DNA from 2 places in the Paenibacillus sp. MDMC362 genome. Region 1 is predicted to be linked to the other one. Evidence: riboswitches for the same ligand, from Rfam matches in the RefSeq annotation. Region 1 holds a riboswitch; the other holds the start of a gene.

Evidence for each region. A riboswitch is a leader RNA that binds a small molecule or an ion and turns the genes downstream of it on or off. The one in region 1 is predicted to bind FMN.
Region 2: it holds a riboswitch for FMN, as region 1 does, so the genes downstream of both, DP091_RS12310 (DMT family transporter) here and ribD (bifunctional diaminohydroxyphosphoribosylaminopyrimidine deaminase/5-amino-6-(5-phosphoribosylamino)uracil reductase RibD) in region 1, are expected to answer to the same signal.

The regions. Positions count from the first base shown of each region.
Region 1 is NZ_QLYT01000008.1:112,705-128,794, reverse strand. It holds gene DP091_RS02845 (purine-nucleoside phosphorylase) at 1-423, shown strand, start outside; gene DP091_RS02840 (D-alanyl-D-alanine carboxypeptidase family protein) at 734-1,924, shown strand; gene spoIIAA (anti-sigma F factor antagonist) at 2,016-2,369, shown strand; gene spoIIAB (anti-sigma F factor) at 2,366-2,824, shown strand; gene sigF (RNA polymerase sporulation sigma factor SigF) at 2,836-3,591, shown strand; gene DP091_RS02820 (stage V sporulation protein AA) at 3,774-4,418, shown strand; gene DP091_RS02815 (stage V sporulation protein AB) at 4,415-4,843, shown strand; gene DP091_RS02810 (spore germination protein) at 4,867-6,501, shown strand; gene lysA (diaminopimelate decarboxylase) at 6,619-7,950, shown strand; gene DP091_RS02800 (peptidylprolyl isomerase) at 8,161-8,592, shown strand; gene DP091_RS02795 (acyl-CoA thioesterase) at 8,657-9,058, opposite strand; FMN riboswitch at 9,272-9,455, shown strand; gene ribD (bifunctional diaminohydroxyphosphoribosylaminopyrimidine deaminase/5-amino-6-(5-phosphoribosylamino)uracil reductase RibD) at 9,723-10,823, shown strand; gene ribE (riboflavin synthase) at 10,847-11,515, shown strand; gene DP091_RS02780 (bifunctional 3,4-dihydroxy-2-butanone-4-phosphate synthase/GTP cyclohydrolase II) at 11,564-12,802, shown strand; gene ribH (6,7-dimethyl-8-ribityllumazine synthase) at 13,059-13,526, shown strand; gene DP091_RS02770 (segregation and condensation protein A) at 13,594-14,385, shown strand; gene scpB (SMC-Scp complex subunit ScpB) at 14,354-14,959, shown strand; gene DP091_RS02760 (DUF2953 domain-containing protein) at 15,154-15,837, shown strand; gene ytfJ (GerW family sporulation protein) at 15,810-16,090, shown strand, end outside.
Region 2 is NZ_QLYT01000023.1:44,248-60,337, forward strand. It holds gene DP091_RS12275 (GntR family transcriptional regulator) at 1-399, opposite strand, end outside; gene DP091_RS12280 (Nif3-like dinuclear metal center hexameric protein) at 520-1,320, opposite strand; gene DP091_RS12285 (ABC transporter substrate-binding protein) at 1,431-3,056, opposite strand; gene DP091_RS12290 (carbohydrate ABC transporter permease) at 3,103-3,975, opposite strand; gene DP091_RS12295 (ABC transporter permease) at 3,989-4,954, opposite strand; gene DP091_RS12300 (DUF4179 domain-containing protein) at 5,491-6,492, opposite strand; gene DP091_RS12305 (RNA polymerase sigma factor) at 6,554-7,096, opposite strand; gene DP091_RS12310 (DMT family transporter) at 7,302-8,282, opposite strand; FMN riboswitch at 8,419-8,582, opposite strand; gene DP091_RS12315 (choice-of-anchor I family protein) at 9,183-14,285, opposite strand; gene DP091_RS12325 (extracellular solute-binding protein) at 14,942-16,090, opposite strand, start outside.

The DNA of each region.
Region 1 (16,090 bases):
CTGAACATGACAGGCACCAATCCGCTGATCGGGCCGAATGATCCGAAGCTTGGCGTCCGGTTCCCGGATATGTCCCAGGCTTACAGCCGTCAGCTTCGCCAATTGGCAAAAGAAGTCGCGGTGGGTCAGGGCATTGCACTGAGAGAAGGGGTCTATGCAGGTTTGCTCGGACCAACCTATGAAACGCCTGCCGAGATCGTCATGCTGCGTACGCTCGGCGCGGATGCGGTTGGCATGTCCACGGTGTCTGAGGTCATTGTGGCCAGACATGCCGGTCTTGAAGTGCTGGGCATCTCTTGCATCAGCAACATGGCAGCCGGAATATTGGATCAGCCGCTATCCCATGACGAGGTTATGGAGACTGCCGAGAAGGTCCGGGAGAAATTCCTTGCGCTGGTCATGGCCATTATCCCAAAAATGTAATAACCCATTTTAGCAAGGGGCTGGGCTCCGGCGGATTTATATCTGTCGAGTCCAGCCTTTTTGCTATAAGTTTTCAGCGAAGCTGAACCATTCTGTATTCGCATTTATACGTGTTTGGGGTCCCCGCAAAGTATTTGGAATAAGCATCGAAGGATAGGCTCCACTTTGTGGGGTTATTCTGTGTTCCCTTAAGATCAAGGCGATAATATTTCCGTAAAATACTGGAATAATTTGTTTTCATCCTGACGACAATGAATAGCAGACCCGTTATTTTTCGGGATGCCATTACGAATGTCAGGAGGGGATGGAAGTGAAAAAAGCGTTAATCGCTGGATTGCTGGTTCTATTTGTAGGGTTGTCCAGTGCGGCTGTACCAAGTTATGCAGAAGAAAAAAGCAAACCCGGCGAAGGATCATCTCAAGAGGAACTGGCACCAGGTGCTCGTTCTGCTATATTGCTGGATGCGGATACCGGAACCATTATTTACGAGAAAAACAGCCATGATAAGCTGCCTCCGGCGAGCATCACCAAGATCATGACGATGCTGCTTACGATGGAGGCCATCGATGAAGGACAATTGCAATGGACGGATAAGGTGCGTACCAGCGAATATGCGGCCTCCATGGGCGGGTCGCAGATCTTTCTGGAGCCCGGCGAAGAAATGACGGTGGATGAGATGCTCAAAGGCATTGCCATGGCATCAGGCAATGATGCCTCCGTCGCGGTGGCAGAGAAAATTGCCGGCTCAGAGGAAGCGTTTGTGAAGCTGATGAACGAGAAAGCGGCCGAGCTGGGGATGAAGGATACCCATTTTGTGAACTGCAACGGACTTCCCGCAGAGAATCACTATACTTCGGCCCACGACATTGCGGTCATGAGCCGGGAGCTGCTGAAATATGACCAGATCACCAAATATACGGGAGCCTATCAGGATTATTTACGTAAAGATTCAGAAAAACCGTTCTGGCTGGTCAACACGAACAAGCTGGTTCGATTCTACACGGGTGCTGACGGATTGAAAACCGGATACACATCAGAGGCCAAATTCTGTTTATCGGCCACAGCCAAGCGGGACGGACTGCGCGCTGTTGCCGTTGTTATGGGGGCTCCGGATACAAAGACTCGGAATAATGAAGTATCTCGCATGTTTGACTATGCCTTCTCCCAGTATTCGATGCATTCCATCTATAAGCCGGGTGAAGTGTTAGGTATCGTGAAGGTCCAGAAGGGAACCGTGCCAGAGATTTCGATTCAAGCGGATAAAGATTACAGCGTGCTGGTTAAGAAGGGCGTAAAAAGCCCGGATATCCGTCATGAAATTCAGATGGACCCGAATGTGAAGGCGCCGGTAGCCGCCGGACAAGTTGTCGGCAAGCTAACGGTATATCAAGGTGATCGGGTAGTGAAGGAGTTCGAGCTGACATCTCCTGTCGAGGTGAAGAAGGCCGGATTCTGGAAGCTGTTCAAACGGACAACCGGCAAGTTGTTTCATGTAGATTAATAGGAGTTTTCTTCTAGTTTTGTCGGGATGCAGGAATGTCTTTTTCAAATGTAGAAATCTTTGTTCATGTCAGGGAGGAGAGTGAGCAAACATGAATCTGCATGTTGATATGGAGCATCACAGGCATGTACTGATCGTCCGTCTGTCCGGGGAACTGGATCATCACACGGCCGATTCTGTCCGGATGCAGCTGGATGAAGCTATTCAGAGACGTCAAACAGAGCACTTGGTGGTGAGCTTAAAGGACTTGGACTTTATGGACAGCTCGGGACTTGGGGTCATCCTGGGACGCTATAAATTCATCAAGCAAAAAGGCGGAAAGATGGCGGTATGCGATGTCAAGCCGCAGGTTTACCGCTTGCTTGAAATGTCAGGGCTGTTCAAGATCATGCCGATATATGAGAACGAGAGCACGGCACTCTCGGGTTTGGAGGTAGTGTCATGAGTGAAGGAAAAGCACAGCATAATTTTATGACTCTGCAGTTTGCCGCAAAGTCGGAAAACGAATCCTTTGCCCGTGTCGCCGTGGCTGCGTTCATCTCCCAGATGGATCCCAACATGGATGAGCTGAGTGACCTGAAAACGGTAGTCTCCGAAGCGGTCACAAACAGCATTATCCACGGTTACGATAGTGATCCGGATGGGGTTGTCAAGATTGAAGCCTCCATTGACGGGGATATGATCACGCTGTGCATTGAAGATTCCGGCCATGGGATCGAAGACTTGGAGATGGCCAAACAGCCGCTTTATACATCAAAGCCTGAGCTGGAGCGATCCGGCATGGGATTCACCATCATGGAAAATTTCATGGACGAATTTGAAGTGGTCAGCGAACCAGGCAGCGGTACGTCGATCAAAATGAAAAAGAGGATCGAATCTAAGAAAGCTTTATATAATTAGGGGTTGGACAAATGGATGCCGATGTGAAGAAAACTTCGCAGACTTATTTGGACGACGCGGAGGTCAAACGACTCATTGCACTTAGCCAAAGCGGGGATAATGTCGCCCGAGACACGCTCGTCAACTGTAATATTCGTCTTGTCTGGTCTGTCGTTCAGCGGTTTATGAACCGGGGGTATGAGCCTGATGATCTGTTTCAGATCGGCTGTATCGGTCTCCTCAAATCCGTGGACAAGTTCGATCTCAGTTATGACGTAAAGTTCTCGACCTATGCCGTACCGATGATCATCGGAGAAATTCAGCGCTTCTTAAGGGACGACGGGACCTTGAAGGTCAGCCGCTCGCTTAAGGAAATGGCCAACAAAGTCAGGAAGAAGCGGGACGAGCTGTCCAAGCAGCTCGATCGGCTTCCAACGGTGAAAGAGGTTGCCGAAGAGCTTGGGGTAACCCCCGAGGAAGTGGTGTTTGCCCAAGAGGCGAACAAACCGCCAACCTCGATTCATGAGACCGTATTTGAAAATGACGGGGATCCCATAACGCTAATGGATCAGATAGCTGATGAATCGCAGGAACGATGGTTCGACAAGCTGGCCTTGAATGAAGCGATAGGCGGCTTGACCGAACGGGAGCGGCTCATTGTATATCTGCGGTATTACCGGGATCAGACGCAGTCGGAAGTTGCCAGCCGGCTGGGCATATCCCAAGTACAGGTATCGCGACTTGAGAAAAAAATATTGCAGAGCATACGGAACGAGATCGCGCAGTAGCGGCTTGCAGCCGTTACTCTAAAGCACTGTCAAAATGACGCCGCCCTTAAAGGGACGGCGTCTTTTCATTTTTCAACAACCTCCCTGTTGATGGAGCGGATAAAGAAAGTATGGTAAATCCGAGTAGAAAGGAGAGACTTTTCCCATACTAACGGTAATTTAGCAGTAAAGGAGTGTTTCGGATGAAGGTTAATCCCACTCCGACGGTGTTTCTGCAGCTAAGGAGCCGCATACGGTTACCAAAAAACCAGACCGTCAAACTAGGTGATGTCGCCTTCATTGTCTGCGATCCCGAATGGGAGAAACGGCTTAGAGTCCTGCCGCTTACGCAGCCGAAGGATATCGATGGCAACCGCCTTGTCATGGATCTGATACAAATTATCCCGAAGATTCAAGCCTTGATTCCTGGCGCCCATATTGAACCGATGGGAAACCATCATACCCTGGTGGAGCTTATTGGTCCGGAGAGCAAGCGGTCCAAATTCTGGTTCCCGCTCATTTGGCTGCTTTTGTTTTTCGGTTCGGCGCTGACCATTATGAACTTCCATGCCGACGTCAACATGCTCGAGGTACAGATCCGAATCGTCGAGATGGTGACGGGGAAAAGAGACGAGCATCCCTATTTGTTCCAGATTGCATACTCGCTCGGGCTCGGATTCGGAATGACGGTGTTCTTCAATCATTTGTTCAAGAAAAAATGGAATGAAGAACCGACCCCGCTCGAGGTGGAAATGTACCTCTATCAGGAAAATCTGGATCAGTTCGTGGTCGCCGAAGAATACCGGAAAATGAACGCCAGCGCGGATACGAGAGGTAAGGAACCATGATGATATCCATCCTGCAAGGGATATTCACCTGTGTTCTTGGCGTAGCGGGGGGCATCGCCGTCGGCGGCGGAGTCATTGCGCTCATCATCGTGCTGGACATCATTCCGAGACTGTCCCAACTGACGGCGACTTACAGCCGGGTCCATTGGTATGAAGGGGCTTTAATTGCCGGATCCTTTATCGGCACGGTGGCCGATTTCTGGCATTGGTCCGTTCCATTGGGGCCTGTTGTGAGTACCGTGATCGGATTGATGTGCGGAATATTCATCGGCATGCTGGCAGCCGCATTGACGGAAGTGTTGAATGTATTGCCGATCCTGGCCAAGCGGCTCCGGTTGACGGGGTATTTGTTCGGTCTTCTTATGGCTATGGTCGCAGGCAAGGTAGCGGGCTCTTTGTTCGACTGGTTTGTTTACAGCAAGTGATAGTTAAGGCTAGGAGGTAGGTTATGGACGAGAAAACAACATATAACGGCGAACGGGAGACCGATATTCCGATTATTCCACCATCGGAGATCAAAGCATTGGAGGAACAGGAGCTGGCCGAGAAGAGGGAAGCTGAAACTTCCAACAGCACCGAGGAATCCGTCATCTACTGGCAGCAAACAGACCATGTCCCCGCAAAGCTGAGTGAACTGAAAAAAGTGCTTAAGGAAGTTATCGGTCTTGGGGTTTCTTTCGATGTGGTATTCCGTGAGATGAACTTTGCCGGCAGAAATGCGGGGCTTCTCTTCTTAAACGGCTTCACGAATGATGCCTTGGTGACGGATATACTGACAAGGCTGACGTATCTGACACCGGAGGATGTGAGCAATCAGGCACTTACCGAGATGATGACCCGCTATATTCCACATGTCCAAGTGGAGCGGGATACAAGGCTCAGCAAAGTGATTAACGAAGTGCTCTCCGGTATATGTGCGCTGTTCATTGAGGATGCGCATTCCGCCATCTTGTTGGATACCCGGAAATATCCCATGCGCGGGCTCGAAGAGCCTGCGGTGGAACGTGTCGTTCGCGGCGCGAGAGATGGTTTTACGGAGACACTCGTTACCAACGTGAACCTGGTGCGAAGACGGGTTCGTGACCCGGGGCTTCACGTCGAGGTCATGAAGGTCGGAAGGCGGACGAGAACCGATGTATGCCTGGTTTTCATTGATGACATCGTGGACCGTACCCAGGTTGAGGCGATTCGGGATAAAATCAAGCAAGTGGATTTAGAGGGGCTTCCTCTCGGAGATAAACAGCTCGAAGAAGCAATCGTGAACAAAGGCTGGCACCCTTTTCCGCTGGTCCGATATTCGGAACGGCCGGATGTTGTATCCTCCCACCTGCTCGAAGGCCGAGTTGTTGTCATGGTAGATACTTCACCGAGCGTGATGATCATGCCAACCACGTTTTTGGATCTCTGTCAGCATGCCGAGGAGAATCGCCAGACCCCATTTATGGGGACATATCTCCGCTGGATACGTTTTATTGGCATATTTGCATCCATGTTCCTGCTCCCGTTGTGGATGCTGCTTGTTGTCCATCCTGAACTGAAGCCGCCGGGACTCGATATCATCGGTCCGCAGGAGAACGCTAAAATTCCGATTATCCTGCAATTTCTGATCGTTGAATTCGGTGTGGATTTGCTCCGCTTGGCTGCCGTTCATACGCCGACACCGCTAGCTTCGGCGATGGGGTTGATCGCCGCGATCTTGATCGGCGATATCGCGGTTAAGACCGGATTGTTTGTCAACGAGGTCGTCTTGTATATGGCGGTCGCATCCATCGGGATGTATGCAACTCCGAGTTATGAGCTTGGACTTGCCAACCGGATGGTCAGGCTGCTCCTTCTGCTTGCAACAGCCCTGTTTGCGGTGAAGGGTTTTGTCATCGGGACGACGCTTCTGATTCTGCTCCTGACGACACACCGTTCCTACAATTCCTCTTACTTGTGGCCATTTATACCATTTAGTGCAAAAGCGATGGGCGAAATTTTGTTCCGCAAACCGCTGCTTCTATCAAGAAGACGCCCGGCCCACAATAAAACGCGCGACAACACCAAAATGGGCTCTGAAATGAATCCCAGAGGCGAGCAATAACAATAACACAAATGTTGTGTTGAAAAATCCATTTTGATTACCTTCCGTTGTCTGCTATACTGTGAACAATTATTCGATTACCCTATTTTGAATCAATGGATCGGAGGAATTGTAAGCATGTTTTTACACGGTACAAGCAAGATTAACGATCAGGGGCATTTGGAAATCGGCGGGTGTGACACATCCGTTTTGAAAGCTCAATATGGAACACCACTATATATTGTAGATGAGCAGTCGGTTCGCAATCGTTGCCGGGAATACATCGAGGCCTTCAAGGCGTCCGGCTTGAAGTTCCAAGTCGCCTACGCAAGTAAGGCGTTTTGTGTGATGGCCATGTGCCAATTGGCCGAACAGGAAGGTATGTCGCTTGACGTCGTATCAGACGGAGAGCTGTACACCGCACTTGAGGCCGGATTCCCGGCAGAACGGATTCATTTCCACGGAAATAATAAAACCCCGGAAGAAATTGAGATGGCGCTGGATGCGGAAATTGGCTGTTTCGTTGTCGATAACGTAGTTGAACTGCATATGCTGCAAGCGATTGCTGCCGAGAAGAATCGGAAGGTCAACATTCTGCTTCGCGTGACACCAGGTGTTGAGGCTCATACGCATGAGTATATCTCAACAGGCCAAACGGATTCGAAATTTGGCTTTGATATCGGCAACGGCTCAGCTTATGAAGCGGTGAAGCTTGCCGAGGCTCAAGCGAATATTCATCTGATGGGCATTCATTCCCATATCGGCTCCCAGATTTTTGAGGTGGAAGGCTTTCAGATGGCTGTTCAGCGCGTAGCTGAATTCGCGGCTTCCGTTAAAGAAGGTTTGGGGGTTGTATTCAAGGTTGTGAACCTTGGGGGTGGTTTCGGTATCCGTTACGTGGATGGCGATACGCCGCTTCAAGTATCCCAGTATGTAAAAGCGATCACGGATGCCGTGAAGACCCATTTTGCGGGCCTTGGCTCCGAACTTCCGGAAATTTGGGTGGAACCGGGTCGGAGCATTGTTGGTGATGCAGGCACCACCCTGTATACGGTGGGCACAAGCAAGGATATTCCCGGTGTGCGTAAATACGTTGCCGTAGACGGCGGAATGACGGACAACCCGCGCCCGGCGCTGTACGAGTCGAAATATGAAGCGCTGCTCGCGAACCGGGCGAATGAGAAGCCGGAAGAAACGGTATCCATTGCCGGCAAGTGCTGTGAGAGTGGAGACATGCTCATCTGGGACTTGGAGCTTCCGAAGGTAGCAACAGGCGATTTGCTGGCCGTATCCTGCACAGGCGCATACAACTATTCCATGGCTAGCAATTACAACCGAATCCGCAAACCTGCGGTCGTGTTCGTGAAGGACGGACAGAGCAAGCTGGTCGTACGCCGTGAGTCGCTTGCGGACATCATCAGCCATGATGTGGTACCGGCAAGTGTAACCAAAGAAACCGTGGCCAATTAAACTGATGATTGTTTTACGGCTCTAAAACCAAAGAGGGCCCACCAATGCCTCCGGCTGCGGTCAGGGCTCTTTGGTTTGCCTTGGTCTTGATATGTGATGTGCGAACAGGGGACAAGATCGTTTTGCTTCGAAGCTCAATTCATAGTAAACTATAGAATGCATTGTAAAAAAATCGAAAAAACGTTCTAATAACGGAAGGAGATAACACATATGGCTAAAAAAGCGAAGATCACATTAGAGAACGGCAAAGAGGTAGTGCTTGATCTGTTCGAGAATGATGCACCGAATACGGTAGCTAATTTTGAGAAATTGGCGAACTCCGGTTTTTATAACGGTCTTGTATTTCACCGTGTAATCCCTGGGTTCGTTGCTCAAGGCGGCTGCCCACAGGGAACGGGAACCGGCGGTCCTGGCTATACCATCAACTGCGAGATCAATCCTAACAAGCATGAGCGTGGAAGCTTAGCTATGGCGCATGCCGGCCGCAACACCGGCGGAAGCCAGTTCTATGTATGCTACGAGCCGCAGCCGCATTTGGACGGACAACATACGGTGTTCGGTAAAGTTGTAGAGGGCATGGAGTACGTGGATGCATTCAAAGGCCGCGACAAAATGGAAAAAGTGGAAGTATACGAAGCGTAAACATTTCTGTTCAGGACAGGCTCACCCGAAAGGGTGAGCCTGTTTTTAATATTCCGGAGAGGGGTTACGCAGGATCAGGGAATAATTGGCGGAGCTCCTCCGGTACTGGCCGGCTTTTTCGAGTATGTACATCCATCGCCACACTGGTGACGGCGGCATCCGCGCACAGCTCTCCCTGTTCGTTGTATATCGTCTGTATCAGGACATAACTCGTACGACCTACAGCATGCGGTTCGGTTACGATCGTCAGACGTTCGCCCTGGGCGCACTCCTTGCGATAATTAATATTGATATTGACGGTAACGGTTTGGACGCCGAGCCGTTTCAATAGGTCATATTGAAGATTCCCTGCTTCGTACCATTCCTCACGCCCCCACTCCAGATATTCCAGGTATTTGGCGTTATTTACATGTCCGTTGACGTCGATTTCCGTAGGACGGACGACAATGTCCAGCGATGTTTTCATCGTGATCGCGCTCCTTTTCAGCTGTATCAAGTCCTGTGTTTATCCTCTGCATCATATCCCGTGCTTAACTTATTTAAATGTTCTCCCTTCGGGGAGAATTCTCCTTCTACATATTGGTATTAAGTTATAGACTTTAAAAAAGTTAGTTGTTTTTCTTGCATTTTTCAAAAGGTGGTGATAAGATTCTTCATAAGATCAAACAATATCATATGTTTAATCCTTCGGGGCAGGGTGAAATTCCCTACCGGCGGTGATGAACGCAGCGATTGAGCTTTAGAAAGCAGGTGGCTGCGTCTTAGTCCGTGACCCGGATATGCGTGTGTTGTTACACACCGTATGCGGTGGACCTGGTGAAAATCCGGGACCGACAGTATAGTCTGGATGGGAGAAGGAGTGAAAGACACATAAGCAACATGTGCTATTTGTGTCTGTGCACACAACGCGATATGCGTTATGTGCAGGTTTTCACATGCAATTCAAGCCTGTGCTTGCGATGATATGATGTCGCCGGTAACGGATTTGGATCGTTTGTTATAGGCAAAACCTGCGACCATAACGGTTATTCAGCGTGTCGATTAGTAACTTCCATCAAGCCCTGTTAAGGATTCCCCGAATCTTTGGCAGGGCTTTTTTGTGTGAACGTTCAGAAAGGGGCATGTTTAGCTTGGATATCGTCAACGATGAATTCTATATGTCACTTGCGCTGGACCTGGCAGAACGTGCTCAGGGCCAAACCGGGATTAATCCGGTTGTGGGGTGTGTCGTCGTTAAGGATGGCGCACTTGCAGGGGTGGGAACACATCTGGAGCGCGGAACACCGCACGCTGAAGTTCATGCCCTGAATATGGCTGGCACCAAGGCAGCTGGCAGTACGGTGTACGTAACACTGGAGCCCTGCAGTCACTACGGTGCGACGCCGCCATGCAGCGAGAGGCTGATTGCCGAGGGTGTTCAGCGAGTGGTTGTTGCTTGCGAGGACCCCAATCCTCTCGTTGCGGGCAATGGGATCCAAATGCTGCGCGCAGCGGGAATCCGGGTTGAGATCGGTGTCCTTAAGGAACGTGCTCTTCGCTTGAACGAAGCCTTCATTAAATTCATTACGACGGGTCAGCCCTTCGTAACGTTAAAGACAGCCAGCACGCTGGACGGCAAGATCGCTTCAAAAACCGGTGATAGCAAGTGGATATCCAATGAGGAATCAAGAGAGCTTGTGCATACGCTGCGTCATCGTCACCAGGGCATCATGGTAGGCGTGTCTACCGTAATCGCGGATAATCCAAGCCTGACGACAAGACTTGGCGTGGAAGGCTTGCATCCGGTTAGGATCATTGTGGATTCCAGCTTGCGAATCCCGCTCGACAGCCATGTCGTGACAGACGGTTTGGCGCCGACGTGGATCTTGACGACGGAGCAGGCGGATGAGAAGAAGCGGTCCGTGCTGGAAGAGCAAAGAGTTCAGGTTATCCCCTGCGGGCCAGGACCTCGTGTGGATCTGAAGACTGCACTGGTGAAGCTGGGGCAAAAGGGGATTGCCTCCATTTTACTGGAAGGTGGGGGCACGCTGAATGGCTCAATGCTGGAACAGAAGCTGGTGGATCGGCTCATCCAGTTCATCGCCCCTAAGATTATTGGTGGATACGATTCCCCGGGAAATTACATGTTCAGCGGGTATGAGCAGATGAATCAAGCGATTCAGCTGACAGGACTTGAGACCGAAAGACTTGGCGACAATATTTACGTCACCGGGATTCCGGTCTGGAAATAAGGAGAAAGAAAGGAGGGAAACCTGTGTTTACTGGATTGGTTGAGGAGATCGGCGAGATGAGGCGGATCGGACGGAAGGGCGAAGCCATGCTGCTGAGCATTTCCGCGAGCCGGATTATGGATGATTTAAAGCTGGGGGACAGCGTATCCGTTAATGGCGTTTGCTTGACAGCTACAACCATTGACAAAGGTATATTTACGGTGGACGTGATGCCGGAAACCTATAGAAATACCAATCTTAAGGAACTGCAGCCAGGTGGAAAGGTGAATCTGGAACGGGCGATGGCGGCCGGAGGCAGATTTGGAGGCCATATCGTTCAGGGGCATGTGGATGGCGTCGGCGTCATTCGCAGCGTGCTGGCAGATCAGAATGCCGTGGTATACGAGATTGCGCCCGCGAATGGGGACATATTCAAATATATCATTCCGAAAGGCTCCGTTACCCTGGATGGAATCAGCTTGACCGTTGTCAAAACGACAGATTCCTCCTTTACGGTATCCATCATCCCCCATACGCTGGCGGAGACGGTGCTGGCTTATAAAAAAGCAGGCGATACGATTAATATCGAATGCGACATTTTAGGGAAATATGTAGATCACCTGCTGCATTACGGCTCAGAAGGGGCCGGCAGCAAAGGTGGGGCAAAACCGGGGATCAGCAGGGATTATCTTGCGGAACACGGATTTGCCTAAGCTGGGTGATTCACATAGAGTCTCCATGAGGAAGAAGGAGGAGTAGCGATGGATGAGCGCTTTTCATTTCATACAATCGAAGAGGCGTTAACCGATTTGAAGGAAGGCAAGGTCGTCATTGTCGTCGATGATGAAGACCGTGAGAATGAGGGTGATTTTATCGCATTAGCTGATAAGGCAACCCCGGAGGTCATTAATTTTATGATTACCGAAGGCCGTGGGCTCGTATGTTTGCCCATGACGCAGGCCAGAGCCCAGGAGCTCGACCTCAAACCGATGGTTACCCAAAATACGGACTTTCATGGAACGGCCTTTACGGTTTCCATTGATCATAAGGATACTACGACAGGCATATCGGCCTATGAGCGGTCCATCACCGTCAAAGGCATCCTGGATTCGAATGCATCTGCGTCCGATTTCCGAAGACCAGGTCATATGTTCCCGCTGATCGCAAAAGATGGAGGCGTCCTGCGCCGGGCAGGACATACGGAGGCCGCTGTCGATCTTGCCAGATTGAGCGGCTCCTATCCGGCCGGCGTCATCTGCGAGGTAATCAAGGAAGACGGCACAATGGCACGGCTGCCGGACCTTGTGGAGATTGCTAAGAAGCATGATCTGAAGCTGATTAGCATCAAGGATCTGATTCATTACCGCAATGAAAAAGAAAAGCTTGTCCAGCGAGAGGTAGCCGTGCGGATGCCGACCGACTTCGGCGTGTTTCAGGCCGTCGCCTACACCAACGACGTGGACAATAAAGAGCATGTTGCCTTGGTAAAAGGGGAGATCGACGGGAATGAGCCTGTTCTCGTGCGCGTGCATTCCGAGTGCCTGACAGGAGATGTGTTTCACTCCCATCGCTGTGATTGCGGTCCCCAGTTCGAGGCGGCACTCCGCCAAATCGATGAAGCAGGCAGAGGCGTTCTTCTCTACATGCGCCAGGAGGGGCGGGGCATCGGCTTAATCAATAAATTGAAGGCCTACAAGCTCCAGGAAGAGGGACTCGACACCGTGGACGCCAACCTGAAGCTAGGCTTTGCGGCAGATCTGCGCGATTACGGCATCGGAGCCCAGATTCTGAAGGATCTGGGGATCAGACAAATCCGCTTGCTGACAAACAATCCGCGCAAAATCAAAGGCCTTGAAGGTTATGGTCTTGAGGTTGTAGAGCGCGTTCCGATCCAAATGCCGGAGAACGAGGATAACACGGGCTACCTGCACACCAAGCAAGCCAAGCTCGGTCATATGCTGAAGTTCAGTGATATCGAGCAGAACGAGAGTGCCAACTAATCACCATATAACAAAAGGTCTTATTTGAGAAGACGGATTTGCCTGAGCATAATAAGCAGAGGAGCAAATCAGTTCTGGAGAAGCGGTAGCGGTCGCCTTTAAATCCTGATTTCCACCTTGAAAAAATAGATCATGAAATCAGGATTTAACAGCGATCGGAAGAACGATTTGATCCGGCAGCGACTTGATGCGAAGCAATGACTATGATCACCTTAAGACCTTATATAAACTCCAAACCGAAAGGAAGTCATTCATCATGGCAACTATATTTGAAGGTAAATTAGTATCCGAGGGTCTAAAGTACGGTATCGTCGTAGGTCGATTCAACGAATTCATCACCAGCAAGCTGCTGAGCGGCGCACTGGACGCACTGAAGCGTCACGGCGCACAGGAGAACGAAGTCGATGTGGCATGGGTGCCGGGTGCGTTTGAAATCCCGCTGATTGCCCAAAAAATGGCAGAGAGCGGCAAATACGATGCCATCATCACCTTGGGAACCGTCATTCGCGGGTCCACCACGCACTATGATTATGTATGCAGCGAAGTGGCCAAGGGGGTATCCGCAATTAACCTGAAGACCGGTGTACCAACGATTTTCGGTGTCGTAACGACGGAGAATATCGAACAAGCCGTGGAACGCGCGGGAACGAAGGCCGGCAATAAAGGCTGGGATTCGGCCATGGCAGCCATCGAAATGGCGAACTTGACGAAAAGCCTAAAATAGTGCTTATTTAATGTAGTGCTCTTTTTTTGGAGCACTGCATTTTATTTTTTTGGCGGGAGGATTCACCGTGACCGTATTATACAAGCTGGAAACGTTTGAAGGACCGCTCGATCTGCTGCTGCATTTGATTGATAAAGCGGAAATCGACATCCAGGATATTCCCGTCAGCGAGATTACCGAACAATACATGGCCTATTTGCACAACATGCAGGAGCTGGAGCTGGAAATTACGAGCGAATTTCTGGTCATGGCTGCAACGCTGCTGTCTATAAAGAGCAAGCTACTGCTTCCGAAGCCTCCGGTTATCGAAATGGACGAGTTCGATTTTTATGAAGAGGATGACATGGATCCCAGAGCAGAGCTCATTGCGAAGCTGATCGAATACCGTAAGTACAAAGGCATCGCACGCCACCTGCATGAGAAGGAATGGGAACGCAGTCTGATTTATTCCAAGGAAGCGGAAGACCTGACGCCTTACATGCCGGAAGTGGAAGAGAATCCGGTGCAGGGATTACATATTTCGGATTTGATCGCCGCTTTTCAAAAAGCGTTAAGCAAAGCAGTCAAACGTACATCGTATGCCCGCATTCAGCGGGATGAAATATCGGTTAAGGACCGGATTCGTCAGGTCTTGGATGCTTTGGAGGAGGTTGGGCCTGGAGGCAGAATCCTGTTCTCCAAGCTGCTTCACGAAGAGATGGTACGGCATGAAATCGTGGTAACCTTCCTGGCCATTTTGGAGCTGATGAAAATGAAGCAAATTTTGTGCTACCAAGAGAAGTTGTTTGAAGATATCGTCATGGAGTGGAGAGGGGAAGGACGCATTGATGGATTATCCGAAGCTGAAATCGATTATTGAGGGGCTTCTGTTCCTGTCGGGAGAAGAGGGCTTGTCGATTAGGCAAATTGCTGAGATCACCGAGCAATCGGATGGCCTGGTTGGCGAAGCGCTTGAGGACATGAAGGAGGAATGGGAGCGCCATGAGCGTGGGATTCAGATCGTACAGATTGCGGGGAGTTACAAAATCGCGACGCTGGCTGAACACGCCCCGTATTTTGAGCGCCTGGCGTATTCGCCTTCCCGCTCCTCCTTGTCGCAAGCCGCACTCGAAACACTTTCCATCGTGGCCTATCGTCAACCGATTACGCGTGTAGAGATTGAAGACATCCGCGGCGTCAAGTCCGAACGGGCTATCCATACGCTGGTAAGCAAAGGATTGATCGAGGAGGTCGGTCGCGCCGAGGCGATCGGCAGACCGATCCTGTATGGAACGACCAAGTCCTTCCTGGAATATTTCGGGCTTGCCAACATCAAGGATTTGCCGGAGCCGTCGCAATTCGAGGATAACGATAATTTAGAAGAGGAAACGCAGCTGTTGTTCGATAAGCTTGACGGTCGTCAGCTTACGTTTGATGATGTGGAGGAAAGCTAGCCATTATACAATAGTATAGGTGATAGCAGAAAGTTGATCCCGGGCATGGTGATTTCCATCGTCCGGGATTTTTTATGCGGTAAGCGAAAATTTGAATTCAAGGAGTTGGAACCATTTCGCATCATTTGGAGGCGCTTTTGCCATACTAAGCCAAGCGGATTACATTTGACTAAGTTCGTGCTGGGGGTTACTTCGTGAGGATATGGATCTTTCTGGCGGCTGGTCTGGTCGTTCTCCTCATCGTATTGCTGATCGTTGTGCTGAGCTCCAAGGTAACGATTAAGCTGGATGTGGTTCTAAAAAAAGATGAATATAAAGTGTTGGCGGAAATCAAAATGATCTTCGGATTGATTAAGCGCAAGTATGCAGTCCCCTTTCACCTGGCGAACGGTGGGATCGAGTTTAAGAAGGAGACCGTTGGTGTAAACGGAGAACAGGGAACTGCACACGATTCAAAAGAGGAGAAGGCTTCGAGCAGAACGATCAGATATAAGGACTACGGGCGGGCCATGCTTTCAACAAAAGGTTTCAAAAAATGGTTGAGACAGACGATGTCGGCCGTTCATGTCATGGATGTGCGCTGGTCAACCCGGATTGCCCTGGAGCATGCGGCCGATACGGCGGTAGCGACTGGGCTGCTGCATGGCATCAAGCATACGTTACTTGGATGGATGTCGTATCGCCTGGTCATGGAAGAGCTGCCAATAATCGATGTGGTGCCGCTTTTTAACGGTCCGCCGCAAATTTCCACAGAGCTTAACTGCATAGCGAAAATCTCTTGCGGAAAAGCTATGTATGCTGGACTGGTACTTATAGTTCGCGTGTTAAAGGTGAAAGGAGGAATTAGATCATGGCAGAACACCCTATTCAAGGCTTGATGCAAACGGCTATGGAAAACATCAAGGGAATGGTGGACGTTAATACGATTGTGGGCGATCCGGTGAATACGCCGGACGGCAGCGTTATCTTGCCAATCAGTAAAGTGGCGTTTGGTTTCGCGGCCGGCGGTAGCGACTACAACGTTGAGGCGGGAGGAACACACACAACTACCACCACTAACGGGACGCACAACGATCATAGTGCCCTTCCTTTTGGCGGCGGCAGCGGCGGTGGCGTCTCCATTCGACCGAT
Region 2 (16,090 bases), on a different contig from region 1:
CAGCTCAAACAGCTTATAGAAATTATGGTTTCCGGCGCATATGTCCTGAAGCGCAATATTGGTTTCCAGACGGAATCGGAACTCTTCGGGGAAAAATTCGCAGGCGAGCGCCACGATTTCCTTCTCGATCTTCTCCCTAATAAACCGGCCTTCCTCAACATGCCTGAGATTAATACGGGATACGATTGTCCCGCTTTGCGGAATAATGTCGAGCAGTTCCTCCTCGGCAAGTTTCATGAACGCTTCCCGGACCGGCGTTCGGCTGACGTTCAATTCATCCGCAATTTCCTTTTCCGAGATTTTCGTACCCGGCTCCAGCTCCAGATGGAATATCCGGTCTTTCAGCAGTTGATATGAATACTCCCTGGTAGAGCCTTTAATCTTTTGCTCTGTTGACATATGTCGTTACCTCTTTCTCTTATGCTCAAGTGTTCTTTTTGCTTACGCTATAAGATTCGGCTGATCGCATCGCTTCTTATTCGGATGGCTCTTCCGATACCGTTGAAGTTATTTCTCCCTCTATATTACCTGAATCAAGGGCACGGGCGGTATATAATGTACGGGGATCTGCGGAAAAAGCTCGCGGAGCAGTTTGGCCGCGCAGGCCATACCGGGCTCCTCGCTGGCGGCATGACCAAGCAGAATCATGGACGGGTTCCGGCCTTGCGCCGCTGCATCGCCGATATATTCGGGTGTCTCCCATTCCGGGCCTTCGCCGGCGATAAGCAGATCCAGCCGCTCATTCACGCAGAGGGGAACGGCATGCGCGCCGCCGCCACGGTAGCCGACGGTTATGCCGATTCTGGAGCATATTCCGCCTCGATTCCCGACATAACGAAGATACGGAAGATTCAGCTTTCTTTTTATATCTTCTGCAATCTCCTGAACTGTCAGTCCTTCGGGCAGTGCGACTAGGGCAGCTGTAGGTAGGTACCTATCGATATAGGGTTCCCAGTCCAGTGCCTGAACCAATCCCTGTGTAATCATATCGGGGACATACCTGTGAGGCGCATCATGAAACCGGTAAATCGTCAGATTGCCGGATTGGATCAGATCTATTTTATCCTGATGGACAGAACTCGCCTGCATTCCATCCACTCCATCCTCATGGTGGCTGTAAAAGATCCCCTCATGGGTGATCACAAGGTTTGCTCCCGCCTGTACGGCTCTCTGCAAAACCGAAAACGAGGCGGCGAACGTGACGGCGATGCCGTGAACCATGGCATCCGAGCTTCCGGCTACAACCCTGTCCACCGTGGATTCAAGGCGTCCCGCTGGTTCGGTTAATCGGTTGATTACGTCTTGAACGGTCACACTCAATTAAGAACAACCTCCTTGTCGTCAACATTGCAGGGTGGATCATCATAACCGTCCGAACCTCCAAACAGGCTGCCTTTCCATAAAGAAACGGCAGCCTGTCGATCCGTTAGTTATTGTTGCTCGTTATATTTTTTATAAGTCTTATTCGCAATCTCTAAGTATTGTCCCACGCCCTGGCTATCCAGCTCCTTCACGAACTTGTCGTACTCGGCAAGATCGCGGTCGCCCAGAATGAACTTCAGCGTGTTCTGATCCGTGTAGTCCTTCAGCGGGGTGCTCAAAAGCGTCACTCGCTCGCGTTCTTCGACCGAGTACGGAATCGGCGGCTCCGGCTTCACGACGGTTTTTGTTTCGCTCATGCTCTTCTGGAACTGCTGCTCTTCCTCGCTGAACATGGATTGAAGCAGCTCGGTCGTGCCGCCGTACGCAAACACGCCGCCCGAGAAACCGTGCTCAATCCGCAGATCCTTCGTGCCCTTCGGATTCAATCCGTTGTAGTTAATGTCGTCCATCAGCTTGCGTACGCCGCCTTCCTTGGTATACGTTACGCCTTCGACGCCCCACTTCGTAAATTCCTGTCCCTCGTCGCTATAGTAGAGCCAGTCGATAAACTGCAGGATGGCTTTAAAATGCTCGCTCTCTTTCACTTTGGAAGAGATCATCACCCCGTTCTCGAGTCGGCTGCCGGACATCAGCTGGCCAGCCGGGCCGCCGGGAACCGTGATTTTGCTGATCGCATACTTGCCTTCGCCCAGCGTTTTGTCCATATCGTTGCGATGCTGCACTACGGTCTGGGAGTTGCCGTTAATGATGAAGGATTTGCCGGTCACGAACTTTTGCACGGCCTGGTCGTCATCCTGGGTAAAGCTCTCTTTGTCCAGCAGTCCTTCATCCACCAGCTTGTGGAAGTAGGTCAGCATGTCCTTATATTCATCCGTTGCCGCCGTGTACACAAATTCATCCGTATCTTCCTTATACGTTAGTCCGCTGCCGTAGCCCCATCCGCCCTTGGTGCCGAAGCCCGTAGCCGCGATGTTCAGCGTACTGTTGAATTTGAAGCGATCGGAGAACGGCGTAACGTCCGGGTACTCCTGCTTCAACTGCTTCATCGCCGTATATAGCTCATCCCAGGTGGTCGGAATTGCGATGTTATGCTTTTCGAAAATATCCGTGCGCACGATCAGCGTATAGTCCGGCCACACCGCTTCATGGAGGCCCGGGAGCACATAATATTTTTTGTCCTCCTGGCGAAGCCCTTCCAGTTCGCTTTCCATGTCCCATTTCTCGATCTTGTCCTTGAAGTTCGGCATTAGATCAATATAATCGCTGATCGGAAGAATCGCACCGGAAGCCACGAACGCGGATTCCTCCCCGGGGTAAGTCTTGGGAATGACCAGCGGCGCATCGCCGGAGCTGATCAGCAGACTGCGCTTTTGGCTGTAATCGCTCATCGGCACGATCGTCGGCTTCAAGGTCACGTTCGTCATTTCTTTTATTTTAGCAAAAAGCATCCAATCCTGCTTGTAAGGATACGCCGGCTGGTCGCTATAGAGGATGGACAGGTCGAACGGCTCCGTCGCTTTGAACGCATCGCCTACGGCGTAGGTTTCCATGGCGCCCTTATCCTGGATGTCGGCCTCTTTACCGCCTGTTTTGTCGGTACACGCCGCCAAGATCGCAACGATTAACGATAGCAATAAAGCTTTGCCGGCAAACGATCGATGACTCTTTTTCACTTTCTCATTCCCCCCATGATATCAATAAAATGTCCTTACGGTGGTCCTATTGCTTTACGGAGCCCAGCATGATGCCGGTTACGAAATAACGTTGCACGAACGGATAAATCGTCAATATCGGCAAAATGGTCAGCACCATGGTCACCGATTTGATATTGGCGGATATCTGCGTCAGATTATCGGCCGAGGTGGCACCGGCGGAAGTCACGCCCGTTGCGCCCGCTATCATATTGCGCAAATAGATCGTGACCGGGAAGAGCTCCTTCTGATCCAGGTACAAAAAGGCCGGAAACCAGGAGTTCCAGTGCCCGACGGCATAGAAGAGAACCATGGTCGCGATGACCGCTTTGCTTAAAGGAAGCACGATTCGGAACAGCATGCCATACGTGTTCAAGCCGTCAATGGCCGCGGCTTCCTCCAGCTCTTCCGGCATATTTTCAAAAAAGGATTTCATGATGAGCATGTTATAGATGCTGATGGCTCCCGGGATTACGATGGCCCAGATCGAGTTGCTGAAGCCCAGGCTGTTAATGAGCACATAGTTCGGAATCAGCCCCCCGTTGAAGAACATCGTAAACACGGCAAACATCGTCAGGAACTTGCGTCCTACCAGTCGTTTCTTGGACAGGGCGTAAGCAAAAATCGTCGTTAAGAACATGGATATCGCAGTGCCGACCACGCTGTATACGACGGTGTTTTTGTAGTTCGTCCAGAACATGGCGTCTTTGGTGACGGTTTTGTAAGTATCGAGATTGAAGCCCCTCGGAATCAGGTTGACCCTTCCAGAGTTGATGTAGGACTCGCTGCTGAAGGATTGAGCGACCACGTTCAGGAAGGGATACAGCGTGATGAAGACAACGAACAGCAGAATGACGGCATTGCACACTTTGAACACCTTATAGGATCTTGACTCCTTCATAACCGCTCCCTCCTTACCATAAGCTTCGATCCGTCAGTCTTCGCGAGATCGCATTCACGGAGAATACCAAAATAAGCCCGATTACGGATTCGAACAGTCCAATAGCCGTGGCATAACTGAAGTTGTTCGATACGAGACCAACCCGGTACAGGTACGTCGATATCACGTCGGCCGTCTCATAGATGACCGGATTGTACAGCAGCAATATTTTCTCGAACCCTACCGCCAGGAATGCCCCCATGTTCAGGATCAACAGCGTCACAATCGTTGGCAGGATGCCCGGAATCGTGACAAACAGCGTTTGCTTCCAGCGGTTGGCCCCGTCGATTCTCGCCGCCTCATACAGCGATTCATCAATCGTCGTTAATGCGGCCAGATACAGGATCGCCCCCCAGCCCATGCCCTGCCAGATTTCCGACGAGATATAGATCGCCCGGAACCACTCGGCCCGCTGCATGAAATTGATTCGTTCCCCGTTAAAGAACTCCACGAGCGAGTTAACGGAGCCGTTGACCGACGTCAATTGCAGGATCATTCCGGCAACGATGACGATGGACAGAAAGTGCGGGAGATAAGAAGCCGTCTGGACGAATTTCTTGAACCGCTTGCTCTTTACCTCATTCAGCAGCAGTGCAAAGATGATGGGCACCGGAAACGTAAAGAGCAGGGATAACGCACCGAGCAGCAGGGTGTTCTTGAATACGTTCCAGAACGCCGGGTCATGGATAAACATGTTGAAATAATGCAGTCCTACCCATCTCTCCCCATAGATGCTTCCTCCGGGCATAAATCGCCTGAAAGCGATCACGTTGCCAATCATCGGTCCGTATTTAAAAATGAGCAGGTACATGACCGGTAAAATCAATAAGGAATACAGCTGCCAATCCTTCCGGACCAGGGCAGCGAGGATTTTAAGTTTCGGTCGTTTCTTGGCCGCTTTCACGGCTGGCAAGGAATGATGCGCAACTTTTGGCTCCATCGACGTTATTCACTCCAATCCGTATGGCCTCTTCTCATACCGCTTTCGTCATGGAATATGGCCGTGTTTCATGATTCAGCTCCATTCAATACTCGCGAAGAAATCGCTTTCAATTATTGTGGCTATAAGCAGGTTGCAGCGTTACGGCAGGTAATATCCGTCCTTCTATTGACCCCCCTCCAATATTAAGCGCTTACAATACTGGTTTAACCAATAGACTCCCGTATCTTGGACGTTAGACCGACAAAGTGATCCAGCCGCTTCTCCAACCTATGTTGAGAGTCACATTTCACCATACTAGTATAACTAGTATGGTAGTTGGTTTCATTTTAATGGACGTTTTCTCCAATTTCAATACATTTTTTTCTCATGAATCATATTTCGGTCCGAAGCCTCAAAAAAGCGGCAAACGCATCAGGCCATAGCCTAAATGCGCTTGCCGCTTTCGGATTCCATCCCTGCTGAGGTATTCATCAAGTAAAGGGGCAGAAGTCATCACTTCTGCCCCTTGAGGTTCCTGCCACCTATATCTATATTTACTTCAACTCCGTCACGTTGCCGTCGATGCTGATGCTTTTGATGTCCACATCCCCCAGAAAAACGAGGTTATTCTTGCTGTCCAGATTATACAGCCACTGAAACCCGCTCTTTGTGGTACTTGTCGAGCTGACATGAAGCATCAATTCTGATCCGTCCGCGGCAATAACCTTAACCTCCGGCGTATATTCCGGCAATTTATCCAGCTCACCGTCGGTACGCTTGCCTTCGATAGCTACACCGATGGAAGAGACGCTAATCGTGCTGAGAGACAGTGCCTCCTCACCCTTATCAATCGCCATATTCAGACTCTGCTCTCTCTGCTTCCCGGGAGCAATGGTGAATTGTACATCCCAAGGGCCTTCAACGGCTTGGGTGTTGTCCGCTGACGCGATTCGATCGGCTGTGATCCGTGCCTTAAGCCCGTCGAGATCATCCATCGCATCGATCTCAAATACGCCGACAAGCTTTTTGTTATCGTCAAGAAGCTGCTGTCCCACCATATAACTCACATCATGTTCCGTTTTCAGCTCAAGTCCGGGTATCGATGCACCCACGGGGAATGGCGTGCCATCCTCTTTCATAAAGCTGACCACCAAATAACCGCTGTTGCCGACATAAACCCCTTCTTCCACATTCATGGTTACCCCGGACGCGGTATCCGTCCCTTGTATAGGTGACCGTTCGTCCTCCGCAATGGACGCGGATTGACCGAAGAACTGCTTCAAGCTATCCATGTATTGGCTCGCAAAAGCGGTCGTGCTAAGTATCATAATCATCGCGGCAGCGATAACGATACTGGCTTTATATTTTTTCGCTTTCCTGTTTTTAAACATCATCGTTTCCTCCTCTTGAATAAGGTCCATCGCTCGATTCTTGATGCGTTCCATACTGATTTGTTGTGTCAACTCGCGTTCCTCTTCCTCCGTTAGGAGGAGATTCTCCAGCTCCTGATTGTCGATATTGGCCATGATATCTACAATTCGCCGCTTCACTTGCATCCATCCCCTTTCGCTATCGATTCGAAGCTTCACTCCTATAGACACGGTCCTTATAGAAATCCTACGGATTCTCGGTTTCATAATGAATGCGCAGTTTGTCCTTTGCCCGGCGGATCCGGGCGGTGACGGCTTTCTCCTGCATATTCAGCCTGCTTGCAATATCTCGGACTTTCTCCAAATAGAAGTACCTGCGGATGAAGATTTCGCGATCCGGTTCCCCCATATCCTGGACCATGCCGCTAATCGCTTCCTTCTCCTGCCGCAGAATAGCCAATGCCTCCGCAGAAGGACAAGAAACCGCATCATCTTCCAATTCGGATTCAATGACCCGCTGTCTTTTTCGCAAAACATTCAAAGTATGATTACGCGCGGCTATGGCCAGATAAGGCTTGAGGCTATCTCCGCGCAGCATGATTTTGGGCCCGTCTGTCCACAGCTTGACCAGCACGTCCCCGGTGATTTCCTCCACATCGTAGGAATTAAACCGTCCACCAGCCACCTTGGCGACCACCGCGGCTATGTAACGTGAATAGCGGTCAACCAATGTTTCAAAACATTGCGGATCTTTTCGGGCAAGCCCGTCCAACAATGTCCGATCCTCCATGGATCCTCCCCCCTTTATAACCATCTCTTTTGGTTGAACCAAGCCATAAATCCGGTGCTACTATATAAGACACCGTAAATTCCGGAAACCCTACACATCTTTCAAAAAAATGATCCTTGCACCAGGCAAAATTACTGGATAGCTTGATGTAACGGCAAAAAAAGCCGACCCCACCCGGATCGGCTTTTTCTACACACGTATGATTTTATTGTAATTGCGGAGAAGCTTCGGATTGCTGCCTCGAAATGATAAACAGCACGAGCCAGATCAGAAGGAATCCAAGAAGCTGAGGACCAGTCACGATCTGCTGGAATACGATCCAGTTGATGAGCACGCCCACCATGGGGAAACTCAATTCCGCAAGTGTTGCCACGGAGGCTTTGGTCGTGGTTAATCCTTTATAATAAACCAGCAAGCTCAGGAGACCCGGCAGTAATGCCTGGCCGATCAGGTTCAGCGATACCAAGGCAAAGGCCCCGGTATTCCAGGCCGGCATATTCCATGCTGCCCCCTCGCTCCATGTAATGACGGTCAGGAGCGGCAGGGCAAGCACGAAGCGCAGCGAGGTTACCGTCTCGTATTTCAGTTTGCCTACCATCAGGCGCCCCATGACGGTTGAACCGCCCCAAAGCGCTGCTGCACCTAAGGACAAGAGACTGCCAACTTGAATAAACTCATTCCAATGGCCAATCGGCAAGGTTAAACCGAAGGTGAGTAAATACGTGCCCGCCAACGCGAAGATGAGCAGTATGCCGAAATGGCGCGGAAGCTTCTCTTTCAGAAGCAGGCTGGCCAGAATGATGGCAAACAGCGGCTGCAGCTTCTGAAGCAGCAGGACGGCATTCAGATTGCCGCTCGACAGCCCCATCGTGAACAATACGGTAGCCAATGCCGAGCCGCCCCAGGATATAAACAGCAGAGCACCGACATGATTCCAGCCTAGGCCTTTTAGTTCCTCCCGGTTCTTCCACAATACAGGAATTGCAATCAAGGAAATAATGATATGTTCAAGCAAAACGATCTGAGCCGAAGTCAAATTCTTCAGCAGAATGACCCGGAACAACGGGTCTACGCCCCATAGGGCGGCTCCCAAAACGACGAGCCAGAACCCTCCCTTAAAACGTCGACTTGCCTGTGTGTCGGAACCATAGGGTTTCACCTTGACTCCAGTATTAATATTACTCATCTTGCCCTCTCCTGTCTTGAATACGGAGGTCTTACTAGCAGAAAGCCCCCGTCATCGACATGTGTCGACGTAAACGGGGGCTGATCAAATAAGCCTGCGCCCGAATGGAAAATTTCGCATCCACGGCAAACTCATCTTTGATCTTCTCCCATCCGGACTTTACCGTCGGCCTTGGAATTGCACCAAGTCAGTCGCTGCGATCAAACACACCAGAACGCAGCGAGTCGCGGGCTGAGTTCGTTCACGCCGGAACGAAGCATCACCGCCGGTTAGGAATTTCACCTTACCCCGAAGATCCATATTCATGTTTTATTTTAGTAATGCATTCACACTAATCAATTAACCGATAATTCCTATGAGCTTAGTTGATATATTGAAATTATAACATGAATTCTTTCATGTAAATACATCTATTTTCAAAATAAGTGAAATTAGAGTTGAAAACAATGAAAAATCTCACGTTCAACCAAGACTTACTGAAAATTATACAGCAAGTATCGATTTGTTACCAGTATGTTTTTTTGGTATTTATTCATTTTATGTGATATCGAATATCTTCAGCTGGAACGGGTACCGACCCGGTTGAACCATATACTGAGGCATAGCCTAGTTCCTTACGGTTACCAGCTTTCCCTTATTCCCTTCTTCCTTCCTGCTCTTCTGGAGCAGCTGTTCACATCCGCCTTGGGCCGATTCGGCGTCCATCGTTTCACCTGACCCCAATATGTATATGCAGACGCAATGCGCATGAACTCACATCCTTTAACACTTACGGATATTATCGGATACCAGAGTACTTCTCTTTAACCGCTCGCAATTTACTTTGGTATAAAAAAACCGGCCCTAAGGTTTCAGCAACCTTAAGGCCGGTCTTATAATTCTAATGGATTCCTGCTTCGTTTAGTTCATAAATTTCAACGCTGCCAAAGTACGCTTCAGAACAAGTGCCGCTTGCGCACGGGTAACCGAATCGAGCGCTCCGAAATGACCCTGGTTGTCGCCCCGGAGGATGCCTTGCTCCGTAAGGCTGGCAATATGGGCAGCGGCCCAGGCAGGGATGGACGCCTGATCTTTGAATTCAATAATGGCATTCGCACCCTGATCCGATAGACCTGTCGGACTTACCGCCTCCATGGCCCGGGTGATCATCACAGCCATTTCGGCACGAGTCATGCTGGCATTGGGCGAGAAGGCACCGCCAGTGCCGCCCTCGATCAAGCCGTAACGCAACGCTGCCCCGATCTCGCCGGCATACGCGGAGGCATCCTGAACATCCTTGAATGCTCCGCTCTCGATGACCGGACTAAGTCCCATCGCGCGGACCAGCATAGCCGTAAACTCTGCTCGCGTGATTACCTTGCCCGGCGCGTACGAGTTAGCGTTAACTCCGTTCACGAGCAGCTTGGAAGCCATGGATTCGATTTCCTCTTTCGCCCAGTGGCCGTTTAGATCGGCAAAGGTTTTCTTATACTGCAGCAGTGCATAAATGCCGTTTCCTGCATGCTTCACTTCGATGGCCGGTTTACCATTCCATGTCGTCGCTGCAGCCGGTACAAATCGGAAGCTTCCCGCATCTGCGTCAAAAATTACAGCAGTGACCGAATTCGAAGCTGTCCCTGCCGGCAGCGGCAGGATGCGGCTGATGACGCGCTTCCCGAAATCCTTCTGTTCTTGCTCTGCGCCTGGTGCTCCAACCGCTACGGCAAACTGAAGCGCTCCGTTCGCAGCCATCGACGCGCCCATGGAAGCTGCCTTGGTTGTCATAGCATCCGCTACCTTGCTTGCTGCCGGAGCCACGGATACCTTCACTTGGATGCTGCCGGAGCCTTGTGCCGGCTTCAAAGCCTCATCCAAATGCAGAGCCGTTACTGGAAGACGGAAGGCGCCAAGTGCGGTCTCCAGCACCAGGGTCACATTCGAATTCCGTTCCATGGCAAGCTTCAGACCTGCTGCCGAAAGGGACAACTCGGCGGCACGGTTCAACTCCGGAGCCCGAATAATGAGTTCCTGCTGCCCGTTCGCAGACAATCCGGCAACCGCCTTCTTCCACGCTTCTTCCTTCACCGTAATGCGGTCCACTGCTCCGCCTGCATCACTTATATTCAGATCCTTGCCTGTCATTACGTTTGGCAATGATGTGTTTCCGCCAGCGGAAGGAGGATTAGGCTGTGATACCGGCGGTGTTACAGAACCGCCTCCCGACCCGCCTGATCCTGATCCAGGAGAAGAGCCGTCACCCGGATTCGCCGGTTTCTTCTGCTCCGTGATTCTCCCCTCGACTTTCGGCATGACCTTCCCGCCCAGCTTGTTCACATATTCCATGAAGATTTCATAATCCGGGTAACCCAGATCCTCGTTGTATTTTCCTTCGGCAATCGCATCGGCAAAGGATTTATATCCATCCCCGCCCTTGGCTACAAAGCTGTTCGTTGCCATCCGGTACGTCTCGGTCAATACCAGAGGTTTGTAGCTTCCGTCCTTCATGATCTGTACGTCGAACACTTTATCGCCTGCCGGAGCGCTAGGATCCCATTTGAATTTCATCCCGGCGATTTGCGGGAACTTTCCTGGCAGATCCGCCAGTTTGGCACCGCTTATTCCGTTTTCCAATCCGTCTTTCAGCTGCTGTCCGGTGACGTCCATAACAAACAGCGTATTTCCGAAAGGCATCACCGTACGCAGCCCGCCCATCGTGATTTCGCCCTCATCGATCGCGGCGCGAATACCTCCACCATTGGTAAGGGCAATATCAGCCTTCTTAAGCTCTTTGGCTTTAGCCAGCATGCCATCCGCAATCAGATTGCCGAGATTCGTCTCCTTGGAGCGGACATTCTCGCGTTTGCCGTCAAGTACGACGCCTGCAGTACCGATAACCTGCTTCATCAGTTCTTCCAATTCCGCTTTGTAAGGAGCCAGCATATCCTTGGCCTTCGCGTCTTCCTGGACCGTACTGTCTACCGGAATCAGCTTGCCGCCGAGTTCGCCTTCGCCAACGAGAACAACGCCGTTTTTGTCAAACTGCAGGTCTACCCGGCCGAGGAACTTGCCCCATTCATTCGCCTGCACGATGACGGTTGGTGTACCGTGTTGATTGTCCGTCACCACTTCCGGTGCATTGAGCGTCGTATGGGTATGGCCTCCGACAATGAGGTCGATGCCTTCGACGGCCTCGGCCAGCGCCTGATCTTTGGCGTAACCCAGGTGAGACAAGGCGATGATCTTATCAAGCCCGTCCTTCTCCATCGCTTCAACCGTTGCTTGGGCCGAAGTCACCGCATTGCGAAAGACCACGTCTTTCCCCGGGCTGGAGGTCTCGGCCGTATCCTCGGTCGTCAGGCCGAATACCCCGACCTTTTGGCCGTCAACCAGCAATGTCGCGTATGGATATACCCCGTTATTTGCCGTCGTCTTTGGCTGATCGGTATCGATCACCGCCGGCTTACGAATCAGGTGCGAAATGTTAGCATCCTGACTAAGATCCACATTCGCGCTGACAAGCGGGAAGTGCGCCTTGCTCACGAAATCTGCAAGCGTCTTGGTGCCTTGGTCAAATTCATGGTTGCCAAACGTCATCGCGTCATAACCCATATAATTCATGAAGGCCAGATCCGCCAGCCCAAACCATTTGGTGAAATACAGATCGCCGGAGAATACATCCCCTGCATCCAGCAGCAGGCTGTTCCCGCCTTCGCTTCGGACCTCCCGAACCAACGTGGCTCGTCTGGCCACTTCCGCCAGATGCGCATGCGTATCGTTGGTATGCATCACCGTTAACTTCCACGGTTCTCCATCCATTGAACCGTCCGTTACCTTAACCGGCACGACCGCTGATCCGTAGCCATCTTTGCTCAGGACGGTAATCACGGCTTCCCCTGCGGAGACCGGCGTGACCAGGCCGTTCTGGTCTACGGCAGCTACCGTTTCGTTGGAGGAACTCCAAGCCAGCTCGGTTGAACCGCCTTGAATCGGCTCCACGCTCGCATGCAATAGTTCGGGTGCGCCGCCTGGACTCAGTTTCAGCGATGTCTGGTCCAGCGTAATTTTGGTCACCTGGAGCTCCAGCAGGGCCACCGTCCCACTGACCTCATTAGCGACCAGCAGCAGCGGTCGTCCTGTCTTGCTGTCCGCGGCCGGAATAAAGTCCAGTCCCTCCGGCCCGGAATCCGACTCAATCCCGCCGTTAAAATCCCGTGTGTTGATATAGTTCAGAAACGCAGGATTGGATGGATTCGTTACATCATACGTCATAACCCCGCCAATGCGCTCCAGTCCGACAAAAGCCAGCGTTTTCTGTCCGACCTTACCCACGGCAACATATTCCGGTTCAGGTCCTTTCTTGGCGCTGCGGCTGTCCAGATCGGTTTTGTCATTGCTGGCATTGAAATGATCCGGCAAGCGCTCGGCCGTAATCTTCTCAAAATCACTGCCGCTGTCGTACACCTGGGACAAATCGGCTGCATTCCAGATGGAAAATGAGCGACCCCCATATAGATACAGTCCTCCAGTGCCCATATCGCTGGCAACTTCAACCTTGTCATAGGTGGTTCCCTTGTCAGCCAAAAATTGAGCTGCCTGAGACAACGGATCCAGACTAGGCTTCATTTTGCCAATGTTGCTTTCATTGCTTCGGTCATCCCAGCCGGTAGCGTCCCCTTCGTTCGCGGACAGGATATACTGCTGTCCGTTCACACTATAGGTCGCAATTCCGTCCGGCATATACATGCCGTAAAAAGGAACGTTCTCAAACTTGATTTGTCCATCCTTCAGGAGGTCGAGCTGATTCTCTGGTTGATTGAAATCTTTATACCCGAGCCCTTTGACCGATTGAATACGCTTCGCGGCGATATCGACCACAGCAATCGCATTGTTCTCCTGCAAGGCGACATATGCCGTCAGCTCATCCTCGGACAATGAGATGTATTCGGGTTCCAGATCACGAATCGCTTCAGCTTTGGTTCCGGTGCTGCGAATTTGCCCGTCCGCTTCCACAGGTCCGCGAATATGTACCTGATCGTCAATGATCGACGGGTCATCAAACTTCAGATGACTTGCTTCGCCTGATATGGTGTCGATAATGGTAATGCTTCCTTCCGGATCAGGAGCGGTCTCCGTACGAGGTTCGCCTTCATCCGCCGTCAGGATATAACGGCCATCGGACGTATACTTGACCATGTCCGGCTGGATGCCGGTTTCATAAGATTTGATCAAGCCGCCTTCGTAATCAAGTACCAGAACCTTGCCGGCTTTTGCATGATCCTGCTCCTGTACAGCGACCACAACCTGCTTCGTCTTGGTGTTGATATCCACGCTGGTCAGGTCCCCATACAGAAAACCGTCTGTGCTTGCCAAGTCTTCCACATTAATCTGCTTGTCCTTCAGCAAGCTGCCGTCAGTGCCAAGAGATACGATTTCGAGACTTGCCGGCTGGGTTGAACCATTGACTAGATAGAGCTTTCCATTATCTTTGTTGTATTTTACAATTTCCGCCACGCCGCCGTCCTTATTGGAGGTACCCACGGAATAATGTCCGATCATCCTCATGGCCAGCTTGTCAGCCACCGGATCTGGGCGATTCCCCAATACTTGCAATTTCACAAGCGACTGGGCCGTCGCAGGTACGGCTGCGCTATCCTGCACCGTTACCTCAACCGTATATTCGCCCTCTTGTCCAGCAGCAGGCGTACCCGTAATGAATCCTGTATCGGACGCGATGTCCAAGCCTGCCGGCAGACCCGTCGCCGAGAAGGTATACGGTGCTTGTCCACCATACACATCAACAGTCACCGTGTATGCCTCTTCTGCATGCGCATCCGGAAAAATCTTATCGGTAATGCCAAAATCAACGGCAGCGATAGCTGCATCTTGGGATGCTGTTTCCGCGCTGGCCTTCTGGAGTATCTCCTGTCCCTCTTCAGCCATCACGGTGCCTGCCGAAAATAAAGAGGCCATCGTGATTTCCGCCGCCATCAACAGCGAGACTACTTTCATGCTTTTATGCTTCAACTCTATATCCCCTCTTCTATCCTTATTTAAATCCAAGTGTAAGGAAGAAGTGTTAACGCATCCTCAATAAACGTCGCGGTTTGTGTAAAATGGACGATAGACAGCAAAAAAGCCGCGACATCCATGCCGGGCTTCTGCAAGCGGCGGCTGTGTCCGAGCTAACTGCCGCTTGAAATTACCTTCATATCTATTGGGATACTCTCCTTATCAGAACGAGTACCCGCATACTCATCGGCATTAATCAATGATTCCAAAATGCCTCATCGTAGCAATCGTTATCAATATACACCAACGTATGAACAGGATGGCCCACATGATCAGAAAACCCTGAATCAAACGCTCAACTATCCATTCCAGTTTTTTATTTGAGCTATGCCTGCGCCTCTGCTTAAATAACCATGCCGCGAATCCCTTGGGAATATTCCTGAAAGTCGTCTTCCGCTCTATGTGCGACTCCTCCCCTCATGATATCGATACTTACGAATTTACTCCCGCCAAGGTGGGGATTTTGAGCACTCATTTATATGGGGGCATCTAATGTATTTAAATATGATCTTATCACCCCTGTTGGGATATTTCACCAATGATTTGGATTAGCAAAAAACGCGATACGGGTTCCTCCCCGTACCGCGTCTCTCGATTGTCATCGTTTTTGCTTACTCCGCCTGGTAGCGCTCATAAGCGGCCTGGTAAACCTCCATATATCGGTCCAGTCCCATCTTGTTGAGTGTATTCACATACTCATCCCATTGGCTGAACGAGGCCGAGCCGTTTACGAATTTCGCTTCCATTTCCTTAACGTAATCCTCGATGTCTTTACCGATCGAGGTCATGACGTCCGTTTCCTCCAATGTAAAGTTAAAGTTGTACAGGATCTCCTTCACGGCATACGGCTCTGCCTTTTCGGCTGCGGCCATGGCGTTAGGTCGTGTCTCCGAGGCTTTAAACCATTGCTCCCGCACAAAGCCCGGATAGCTGCCCCCGAGCCAAGTGAAATACTTGGCCAACGCCTGATCCTGCGTTAATCCATTTGGATTCTCCGTAATCTCCTTCACATACTCCAGCTGACCGTCAGCGTTCTTCGTGAATGTCTCGCCTTCTTTACCCATGAAATAGAACTGGGCGCCCTCATCCCCGTAGAAGTAATCCATCCAGCGGATCGTTGCTTCCGGATTCGGGTTCTTATCGGTAATCGCAAATGCACCTACGTGAACCATCGGCACTTTGACGTGGGAGTAGAGCTGATCACCATGCGGTCCCTTAAGCGCCCCGAGCCCGATGTATTCTTTGCGACCCATCACCATCTCCGGATTCGGCACAATCGTAGCACCGAGCAGGCCCTCCTGCCCTTTGGCATTCAACGCGCCGCCCTCAATCGTGAAGATCTCTTTATCGAGCAGTCCTTCCTGGTGCAGCTTGTTTACAAACTGGAGCATTTCCTTATACTCCGGCAAAGCTTTGGTGAAGCGCAGTTTCCCAGTGTCCGGATCTATGTCCACCAATTTATGGCCAAGTCCGCTTGTGCCAAGTCCCCAAGATCCTTTCAAGTGATCGATGATTCCGGTAATGCCTGCTGAAGCGAAAGGAATCTCATCATGCTTTCCGTTACCGTTTAGATCGGTTTCTTTTACCGCCTTCAAATACGCATAGAATTCTTCTGTCGTCTGCGGCTCTTTCATCCCGAGCTGATCCAGCCACTCCTGATTAATCCAAATCGGTGTACCAATCAACATGGAGAGCAGCCCAGGATCGTAGAAAGAAGGCAGGGAATAAATGTTGCCGTCCGGCATCGTCAGGCCTTTTCG